DNA from 3 places in the Actinoplanes sp. NPDC049548 genome. Region 2 is predicted to be linked to each of the others. Evidence: riboswitches for the same ligand, from Rfam matches in the RefSeq annotation. Region 2 holds a riboswitch; each other region holds the start of a gene.

Region 1 (3,265 bases), on a different contig from region 2:
CGATCACTTCGAGCCGGCCCGGCGGGGTGGCCCGGATCGCTTCCTCGAAAGTCTTAACGTGCCGGAAGGGCACATCGTTCACCTCGAGGCGTACGGCGAGGTCGTAGGCCCGGTCGCCGGTGATCAGGACGGGCCGGCCGCGCAGCGGCGAGAAGTCGACGTCGTAGAGCCAGGAGGTGTCGAACCCGTCGGGGTCGCGCGCGTTGATGGAGAGCAGTGTCGGCGCCACCTCGGCCATGTCGAAGGCCTCGAGCCAGCTCGCGGGGTTCTTGGCCAGCAGCAGTCGGATGTTGCGGCCGTCGCGGTCCACCTGGGCGTAGCGGCCGGCCACCGAGGCCACGCCCGCGAGCCGGGGCACCCCCTCGATGGGGCGTACGCCGAACTCGGCGGCCACCGCCAGCGCGGTGGCCGCGTTGCCGAGGTTGACCTGACCCGGCAGCTGCAGCTTGACCAGGTGCCAGTCGCCCTTCGGGTCGAGCACGCCCTCGTCCTCGACGGTCCACTGGGCCTGCGGGCGGCGCAGCGGGCATCCCGTGCACCACCAGTCACCCTGGGCGCGGTTGATGGGCGAGCCGCACTCGGGGCACACCCACGAGTCGTCGGTCCACCGCTGGCCGGCGCTGAACCAGACGACCTGGGCGGTGTTGACGGCCGCCCAGACCACCATCGGGTCGTCGGCGTTGGCGACCACGTGCACGTCGGGGTGGGCGGCGAGGGCGGTGCGCCACATCTGCGCCATCATCGCCACCTCCTTGGCCCGGTCGAGCTGGTCGCGGGAGAGGTTGAGCAGCGCCACCACCCGGGGGTTCGTCTCCTCGATGACCCGCGCGAGGTAGTGCTCGTCGACCTCGAGGACGGCGAACGGGGTGGCACCCGCCTTCGCCAGCGCGGAGGTGTGCCCGGAGGGCATGTTGGCGCCGAACGAGTTGGTGGCCACCGGGCCGAGGACGCCCAGCGCCGCGGCGGTGAACCGGGTCGTGGTGGTCTTGCCGTTGGTGCCCGAGACGAGGGCGATGGCCCGGCCGGCGGCGAGGTTGCGCAGCAGGTCCGGATCGATCTTGAGGCCGATCCAGCCGCCGATCACCGAGCCGTCGCCGCGTCCCGCGGCCCGCGAGAGGGCCGCGGCCGTGCGCGAGACGGAGCTCGCGACCTTGGCCCGCAAGGGCATCTTCCCGTCCGTCACGGCGACGAGGGTACCGGAAACGGACACTACGTCGAGTGGCGCCGGGTGCGGCGGCGGCACCGGGTTCGGGCGGCGTCGATGCCTCGGCCGAACGGATGATCAGGGTTCGTCGTCCGTCGCCGTGTTTGCGCCGGTCAGAATGTTTGCGAAGGCTTTCGCCCGATCTCGGAACGTCCCTCGATCAGCCCGCCTGCGGCTTTTTATGTGTTCTGTTTCACCCGTAACCTTCAGCTCTGAGTGATCGTCAAGGTGCATATCGTGGCGGCATTTGTCACGCGGTGGTAACAAACCGGACACCGTCCACTGTGCCAAATACGAAGAGTGATCGAGGGGGGTCCCACGGTGGATCGAGAAATCGGGTAGGCAGGGTGTGCCGGTGAGCGACCGCCCACCGCTCGTACCGCACGGACCACGCCGAGCCCTGCCCCGGTCCGGACGGGACGACCACGAAGCACGTGAACGACCACAAAGGCATATGGGGGCAGGGACGGGGGACCCATTTCCGGTCCGCCACCGGGTCGCGAGACCCGGCGGACCTCGGGGTGAAGCCGCCACGGCGGCCGGGCAACCTTCCCGCCCGAACCCGACAGCTAACCTCGCAGGCGTGCCGGAGGGATATCTCTACCGTGCACGAACGCAGTTCGAGCCGGGGCCGCCGCATGTCCGTCGGCACCGGAACCGTCGCACTGTCCCTGGGTCTCTGCCTCTGCGCCGGCCAGCTGGTCGCGACGCCGGCAGCATCCGCCGCTCCCGTCACCACGGCGGCCGCGGTCAAGACCGTCAAGCCCAAGCAGTCCGTCTCGTACAACAAGCGGACGGTGCTCTGGGGCTCGAAGGTCCGGGTGACCACCAAGCTGACCGACCCCAGGACCGGCAAGAAGGTCGTCAAGGGCTACGTCCGGCTGCAGTCCAAGATCAACGGCAAGTGGAAGACCTGGCAGAAGAAGCCGGTGCGAAGCGGCGCCGTCGTCTTCAACACCAAGCCGGGCCGCACGGTCTGGTTCCGGACCTACTACGGCGGCTCGTCGGGGCTCGCGCCGGCCGCGACCAAGAGCGTCAAGATCACGGTCAAGGCCAGCGGAGCGAAGATCCTCGCCGAGGCCAAGAGGCACAAGGGCGCGCTCTACAAGTTCGGAGCGGCCGGCCCGAAGCGCTTCGACTGCTCGGGTTACACGCAGTACGTCTACAAGAAGGCGGCGGGCAAGAAGCTGCCGCACAAGGCGAACTCGCAGCAGCACTACGGCAAGAAGGTCGGCAAGGGCAGCAAGAAGGCCGGCGACCTGCTCGTGTTCCGGTCCGGCTCGTACGGCACCCACGTCGGCATCTACGCGGGTGGCGGCTACATGTGGGCCGCGCCGCACACCGGTGCGCGGGTGAAGAAGCAGAAGGTCTACAGCAGCAACTACGTCGTCCGGCGCATCGTCTGACGCCTCGGCACGGCAGTGCTGTAGACAGCGGTACGACAGTTCAGTGGGGCGCGACCCGGTTCGGGTCGCGCCCCACTGTCGTCTGCGCCTGTGCGCGATTTTCCTCCACTTCGCTCCCGGCGATCCCTCCACTTCCCTCCCCGAGGCCCTTCCGGCCCGGGGAATTGCCCTTTTTCGGGGGAGTTTCGTGCCCGCCTGGGCGGCATGTCGGAAAGTGGACCTTGATCGGAGGCCCTCGGCCCTCCACTCCGGCCCCACCGTGTCTGACGTGCGCATTCATCCGCGAAAAGGGTTCATGGACGGGCCGATTCCGGTTGCGGGTGGAGGGAAGTGGAGTAGAGTGGAGCGCAGTGGCAGGCCGGATCGGACCTGCCGGCCCGAGCGAACCGGCGGACCGCGAAACCGCCACAGGGCAGGGGGGTTTGGCCGATGTTCCTCGGCACTCACACCCCGCGCCTGGACGACAAGGGCCGGCTGATCCTTCCGGCGAAGTTCCGGGACGAGCTGGCGGGAGGTGTCGTGATCACCAAGGGGCAGGAGCGTTGCCTGTACGTGTTCCCGATGCCGGAGTTCCAGCGGATCGCGGGGCAGCTGCGGGACCAACCGGTCACCAACAAGGCCGCCCGGGCCTACAGCCGGGTGTTCTTCGCCAGCG
Region 2 (3,265 bases):
GCCGGGGTGCTCGAGTCGGTGACCATGGCGACGGAGTGGATCCCGCTGTAGGCGTCGCGGCCCTTGTTTCTCCGCCGCGGCGGGCAACCTTCGCGCGGCCTACGGCCACTGACAGGGCATGAACCGACGATTCTTCCGCTGCGACGCGCAGCGTGTCTGGCGCCGGGACCCGTTCCTGGTGATCGCGGCCGTCCGGCTGAGCCCGCGGCTGCTCGACGACGCCCATGACCTGTTGCGCAGCTTCGATGCGGTGATCGGGCCCACGACCGACGGCGGGTGGTATGCGCTGGGGCTGCGGGAGCCGTCGCGGGCGGCGGAGCTGGAGAGGCTGACCGACTCGGGGATGCTGACGCTCGCCGCGCTGCGGCTCGGGCTGCGCGTGGCCCTGCTGCCGACCCTGCCCGCACCCTGACTCGCCGGTGCGGTCCGTCGGCCGGCCGGGGCCCGGTCGTGCCGCGTCCGGGGGCAGGGATCGCGAAGTTCGCTCTTGGCGATGGCCCGGCCCCTACGCTGGGCTTGAGGAGGCCAGAATGACGAATCTCACGGGCCACGCGGCAGTCCTGATGGTCGACGACGACGCCGACGTCCTTGAGACCACCGCGCACATGCTTGCCGTCCGTGGCTTCCGGGTGTTCACCGCGCTGGACTCGGAGTCGGCGATGCAGGTGTGCCGGGAGCAGGAGGGACGCATCGACGTGCTCATCGCCGACCTCTCCCTGCCCGGCGACAGCAGGGGCGATCTCGCCCGGTCGATCACCAGCGTCTACCCCGCCATGCACGTGATCTACATCAGCGGGATCCCGCGCCACGTCGCACTCACGCAGGGCCTCGTGGATCCTCAGGCGCCCTACCTCGAGAAGCCCGCCCAGCCGGCCGTCCTGGCGAGCATCGTGCAGAGCCTGCTCACCGAGCAAGTCAGCGCCCCCGCGAACAAGTCCGGTTGGTGGGACGAGTAACGGTTCGTCACTGCGAGCTCTGCTAGCGCGGCCGCGGAGTGATGCGGCGCGACGAGTGACCGTGGGTCGCTACGAACGCGGCTGGAGCTCGGCCGCGATGCGCGTGCACACCGGGGCCACCCGCTCGTAGGCGATCCGGATGCGGTCCAGGGCCGCCGCCGGATCGGGTGGCAGATCGCCTTCGCGGGCCGCGTCCTCCAGGTCGGCGAAGATCGTCGTGAGGGCGTCCGCGCCGATGTTGGCCGCCGAGCCCTTCAGCGAGTGTGCCAGATCCTGGACGGCCGCCGGGTCGCCGGCGTGCAGGGTCTCGGCGAAGCGGTCCAGCGCCGCCGGCGTCTTCGTCGTGTACGAGGTCAGCAGCCGGGCGAGCAGGGCATTCTCCGGCGCTCCGGGGTCCGGGCCGGCGATCTCGTCGAGGCGGGCGCGGATGGCGACAGCGGGATCCTCCATGATCCAACGGTACGACTGCCGGGTCCGGTTCGCCCCGTTTTGATGCACGATCAGTTCGATCATCAAGGTGTAAACAACGTCACCTTCGGGCCCGGAAGTTTGTCGTCGGCCCCTGCCGAGTGGTTAACGTCGGCCGGTCCGCTGACGCGGGCCCCGCGGTCGGTAACGCCGAATCCTGCCGCCGACCGGGCCGGGACCTCAATCGACAGGCATGGAGCGGGGGACCCACAGGTTCCACGGCGCGCTCGTCGCGCCTCGGGGTGAAGCCGCCACGCGCGGCCGGGCTCCTCGGCCCGAACCCGACAGCTGACCTCGCAGGCGTGGAGGTTTCCTTTCATGGCACAGATCCGCAAGCAGTCCCTGCGTGCCCTCGGCCTGGTGGTCGCGGGTGCGGCGGGCACCGTCGCCCTGCTGGGCCCGGGGTCCGCGGCCCAGGCGAAGTCCAGTGTGAACTGGGACGCCGTCGCGCAGTGCGAGTCCGGCGGCAACTGGAGCATCAACACCGGCAACGGCTACTACGGCGGCCTGCAGTTCAGCCGCAGCACCTGGAAGGCGTACGGCGGCGGCAAGTACGCGAGCACGGCGAACAAGGCGAGCCGCTCGGAGCAGATCCGTATCGCCGAGAAGGTGCTGGACGGCCAGGGCATCGGCGCCTGGCCGGTGTGCGGCAAGAAGGCCGGCTCGACGAAGTCCTATCAGGGCAAGAACACCTCCGGTGCCTCGAAGCACAAAAGCACCAAGCACAAGAGCACCAAGCACAAGAGCACCAAGCACAAGAGCACCAAGCACAAGAGCAGCAGGACCACGACGCACAAGAGCACGGTCAAGTCCTCGAAGGGCACTCCCGCGCGGGCGACCGGCAAGTCCTACACGGTGCGTTCGGGCGACACCCTCGCGAAGATCGCGAGCAGCCACCACGTCAAGGGCGGGTGGCGCGCCCTGTACCAGCTGAACCGCGGCGAGATCGGTGGCAACCCGAACCTGATCCTCCCGGGGCAGCGCCTGGCCCTCTGAGGCCTGTCGGAGACCGGCCCGGTCGCCCTTCCCCCGTGGGGCGGCCGGGCCCCCGCCGATAGCATCGACTGGCATGACAACCTCACCGCGCTGGCTGCGTACCGCGCCGGGCCGGACGCCGCGCATCGAGTACGGCGCCGACTACAACCCCGAGCAGTGGCCGCGTGACGTCTGGGACGACGACGTGCGCGCGATGCGGACCGCCGGCGTCACGATCGTGTCGCTCGCCATCTTCTCCTGGGGCCGGCTCGAGCCCGCCGAGGGCGAGTACGACTTCGGCTGGCTCGACGAGGTCATGGACCTGCTGCACGCCGGCGGCATCGCGGTGGACCTGGCCACGGCGACCGCCTCCCCGCCGCCGTGGCTGACGGCGAAGCATCCGGAGATCCTGCCGGTCGATCATGAGGGCCGGACCATCTGGCCGGGCAGCCGCCAGCACTGGCGGCCCACGTCGCCGGCGTTCCGCGAGCACGCGTTGCGTCTCGTCCGGCAGATGGCGGGCCGCTACGGCGACCATCCGGCGCTGGCCGCCTGGCACGTGTCGAATGAGCTCGGCTGCCACAACGCCTACGACTACTCCGACGACGCCGCCGCGGCCTTCCGCGTCTGGTTGCGGCGACGGTACGGCGAGCTGGCCGCCCTGAATGCCGCGTGGGGCACGGCGTTCTGGTCGCAGCACTACTCCGACTGGTCGCAGATCCTGCCGCCGCGCCGCGCGGCCACCCATCCGAACCCCACGCAGCAGCTGGACTTCACGCGTTTCTCGTCCGACGCGCTCAAGGACTACCTGTGCGCCGAGCGTGACGTGCTGCGGGAGCTCACCCCGGACGTGCCCGTGACCACCA
Region 3 (3,265 bases), on a different contig from region 2:
GGCCCGGCCCTTGGGATGCTCACCGCTGTTCTGGTGCCGGAAGCAGGCCACGAAGCGGGTGAAGCCGTCCGCCTTGGCCTCCTTCATGGCGTGCAGGGTCCGCGGCGTGATGCAGCCACTGGTCGTCGGGTCGTTGACGCTGCACGACTCGCCCGGCAGCGACCCGTCGGAGTTGCGCGGCGCGGGTGCCGCGAGGGCGCTGCTGCCGCCGCTGGACCCGCTGCTGGGTGAGCTGTCGGTGCTGGGGCTGCCATCGTCGGCCGCGGCCGCGTTGTGCGCCTTGAGCGCGCTCTCGGCCTGCGTCTTGCGCTTGGCCATGATGGTGAGCTGCTTCTGCTGGTCGCGGATCGCCGCGTCGATCGCGAGCTTCGCCTGCTCCTGCTTGCTGCGGGCGTCCTTGAGGTCGCGGATCGCGCGGTCCTGCTTCATCGCGACGGTCTGCAGCGTCTGCGCCCGGTCCAGCAGGGTGCCGGTGGAGTCGGCGGTGAGCAGTGCGCTCATCGGGCCGAGCCGGCCGGTGCGGTACGTCCGCTGCACGATCTCGTCGAGCGCACCCTGCTTCGGGCCGAGGTCGGCGTCGATCTCCTTGAGCTTGGCGACCAGCTCCTGCTGGCGCTTCTTCGAGCGGTCGAGCGCCTCCTTGGCCTCGACGAAGCCCTTCGACGCCGCCTCGAGCTGTTCGACGAGGGACTTGGAGCCGCCCTCCCCGTCGTCGCCGGAGCCTCCCGGCGCGGCGAGCGGGCGGGGCGCGGCGGTGGCCGCTGCCGGGGCGACGAGTGCCAGCCCCGAGGTGGCGACGAGGACCGCGAGCAGGGTCGCTAATCGCCGGCGGACAGGGTCGAGCCTCACGTGCGTTCCTTCCGTCGGCCGCCGGTCGGGTTAGCTGACGGGTTCGGGACGGAAGTGATCCCTACCGCAGGGAGCTGCGGATTCACCCCATTACCGGATGGGTCCCCGGCTCGCCTTTCGGCGATTAGGCGGCGGTTCCGTGATGGAACCGTGACGAACGATACCCATGGTTTTCTTGAATCGACAGGTCTCGCACTCTTCGCAATCAATCGACCACGGGCCGTCAGATTTCGCGCGACGGAATATGACCAGGGTCATTCCATCGAGTGGTGACGCAAAGTCGTTGCGTCGTAACAGTTTTGCCGACGCCGCGACCGCTGGTGACCGGCCCGGAGTCGGGTAAACTTTCGGCCGGTCACGCCAGGAAGGCACCGCCCCCAAGGTGCCGGCGGACCACCGCTCAATCGCCGTGAGGCGAATCGGGGAACCACCTGGTAATGGGGTGAATCCGCTGAACCAGCGGTAGGGATCGCTTCCGTCCCGAACCCGTCAGCTAACCCGGTCGGCGGCAACACGGAAGGAAACTGGATGACGGCAAGACCCCGCCGGTGGCTGGTCCTCGCCCTGGCTTCGCTAGCCGCGGTCACCATGATCGCTGCCCCCGGCGCGCCCGCGAGTGCGGCGCCGGGCGGAGGAAACTCGTCGACCGCCGACGACGGCGACGACAACCCCATGCTCAACGACCTGCTCGACAACACGGGCCGGCGTTTCCTGGCCGCGAAGTCGGCGGTCGCGAAGTCGACCAAGAGTCAGCTCGCGCTCGCCCTGCAGGTCAAGAACGCGGAGGCCAAGCGCGACGCGCTCCTGCCCCAGGTCGGCGCGGTCGCGGCGCAGCAGTACCGCACGGGCGGTCTCAGCACCATGGGCTTCCTGCTCAACGTGCGCTCGCCCGACGCCTTCATCGAGAAAGCCGTCTCGCTCGAGGAGATCAACGCCCTCAACGACGGCAAGCTGCGCGAGCTGGACGGGGCCATCAACGAGGTCGCCACCGCGAAGACGCGCCTGGACCAGGAGGTCAAGGCGCAGAAGCAGAACCTCGAGTCGATGAAGAAGCAGAAGGAGTCGGCCGAGAAGGCTCTCGCGCTGGTCGGCGGCGATACGGTGACGGGCGGCTTCGTGCTGGCCAAGTCCCGCGTGGCGGCGCCCGCACCGCGCAACGCCGACGGCGAGTTCGGCCCCCTGCCCTGCAACGTCGACGACCCGACGACGGGCGGCTGCATCACCTCGCGCACCCTGCACATGTACAAAGAGGTGAGGAAGGCGGGCTTCAACCGCTTCGTCGGTTGTCACCGCGACGGCGGGCCGTTCGAGCATCCGAAGGGCCGAGCCTGCGACTGGTCCCTGCAGAAGAGCGGCTTCTCCCCCTGGCACAACCAGGACACCCGCGAGTACGGCAACAACCTGATGGCGTTCGCCGTCCGCAACGCCGACCGGCTCGGCATCCTGTACGTCATCTGGAACCGGATGATCTGGTTCCCGGCGACGGGCTGGAAGAAGTACCACGGACCGTCCAACCACACGGACCACGTCCACATCTCCATGCTCTAGCCGCGCCCCACGCGACGAAGCCCCCGTCCTCTTCTGGCGGGGGCTTCTACGTGCTTGGGGTTTTCCCATTTACGCAGAATGAAGGGCCCGGAGATCCGTCCCTGAGCCGCTAGGCGATGGGATCTCCGGGCCCGGCCTCGACGGGAGTTGCGGTCTGCACCCCCACCGAGCTACGACATGAAGCTCTTGACCTTGACCTACAGCCCCGAAGCCCGCCGGACCGGAGCACGCCCGGCCGGCTGCGACGGTGCCGGACCGGTCGGCGGCGCCGGCGGGATCGGCAGCACGACCGGCTTCACCTGCGTCACCGTCACCTCCTTGCCGTGGTGCAGCAGCTCGAGGCGCGCCGACCCGCCGCCGTTGCGCAGCGAGTAGGTGACCTCCTCCGGCGCGACCTCGACCCGCAGCCGCAGCCCCCGCCACAGCAGCGAGAACTCCAGGTTGCTGATCCGGCTCGGCAGGCGCGGGGCGAAGGACAGCTGGCCGTTGTAGTCGCGCATGCCGCCCAGGCCGGCGACGAGCGCGATCCAGGAGCCCGCCAGCGACGCCACGTGGACGCCGTCGCGGGCGTTCTGGTGCAGGTCGTGCAGGTCCATCAGGGCGGCTTCGCCGAGGTAGTCGTGGGCGAGCTCGACGAAGCCGACCTCCGCCGCGATGACCGCCTGGATGCACGCCGACAGCGACGAGTCGCGCACCGTGCGGGCGTCGTAGTACGCGAAGTTGCGGGCCTTCTCCTCCGGAGTGAAGGCGTCGCCGCGCACGTACATGGCCATGACCAGGTCGGCCTGCTTGACGACCTGCTTGCGGTAGAGGTCGAAGTACGGGTAGTTGAGCAGCAGCGGGTACGCCTCCGGCGGCGTGTTCTCGA

The links. Region 2 has a riboswitch for cyclic di-AMP ahead of AB0J80_RS20540 (transglycosylase family protein). Riboswitches for the same ligand answer to the same signal wherever they lie in the genome.
Region 1: it holds a riboswitch for cyclic di-AMP, as region 2 does, so the genes downstream of both, AB0J80_RS07845 (NlpC/P60 family protein) here and AB0J80_RS20540 (transglycosylase family protein) in region 2, are expected to answer to the same signal.
Region 3: it holds a riboswitch for cyclic di-AMP, as region 2 does, so the genes downstream of both, AB0J80_RS10655 (hypothetical protein) here and AB0J80_RS20540 (transglycosylase family protein) in region 2, are expected to answer to the same signal.

The regions. Positions count from the first base shown of each region.
Region 1 covers NZ_JBFAPM010000003.1:145,142-148,406, reverse strand. The annotation lists gene AB0J80_RS07850 (MurT ligase domain-containing protein) at 1-1,168, opposite strand, end outside; cyclic di-AMP (ydaO/yuaA leader) riboswitch at 1,682-1,803, shown strand; gene AB0J80_RS07845 (NlpC/P60 family protein) at 1,810-2,610, shown strand; gene mraZ (division/cell wall cluster transcriptional repressor MraZ) at 3,040-3,265, shown strand, end outside.
Region 2 covers NZ_JBFAPM010000010.1:46,848-50,112, reverse strand. The annotation lists gene menC (o-succinylbenzoate synthase) at 1-51, shown strand, start outside; gene AB0J80_RS20555 (DUF2064 domain-containing protein) at 119-412, shown strand; gene AB0J80_RS20550 (response regulator) at 531-956, shown strand; gene AB0J80_RS20545 (Hpt domain-containing protein) at 1,026-1,406, opposite strand; cyclic di-AMP (ydaO/yuaA leader) riboswitch at 1,563-1,741, shown strand; gene AB0J80_RS20540 (transglycosylase family protein) at 1,743-2,420, shown strand; gene AB0J80_RS20535 (beta-galactosidase) at 2,494-3,265, shown strand, end outside.
Region 3 covers NZ_JBFAPM010000004.1:179,963-183,227, forward strand. The annotation lists gene AB0J80_RS10650 (hypothetical protein) at 1-849, opposite strand, end outside; cyclic di-AMP (ydaO/yuaA leader) riboswitch at 853-990, opposite strand; cyclic di-AMP (ydaO/yuaA leader) riboswitch at 1,237-1,373, shown strand; gene AB0J80_RS10655 (hypothetical protein) at 1,378-2,397, shown strand; gene AB0J80_RS10660 (glycoside hydrolase family 65 protein) at 2,595-3,265, opposite strand, start outside.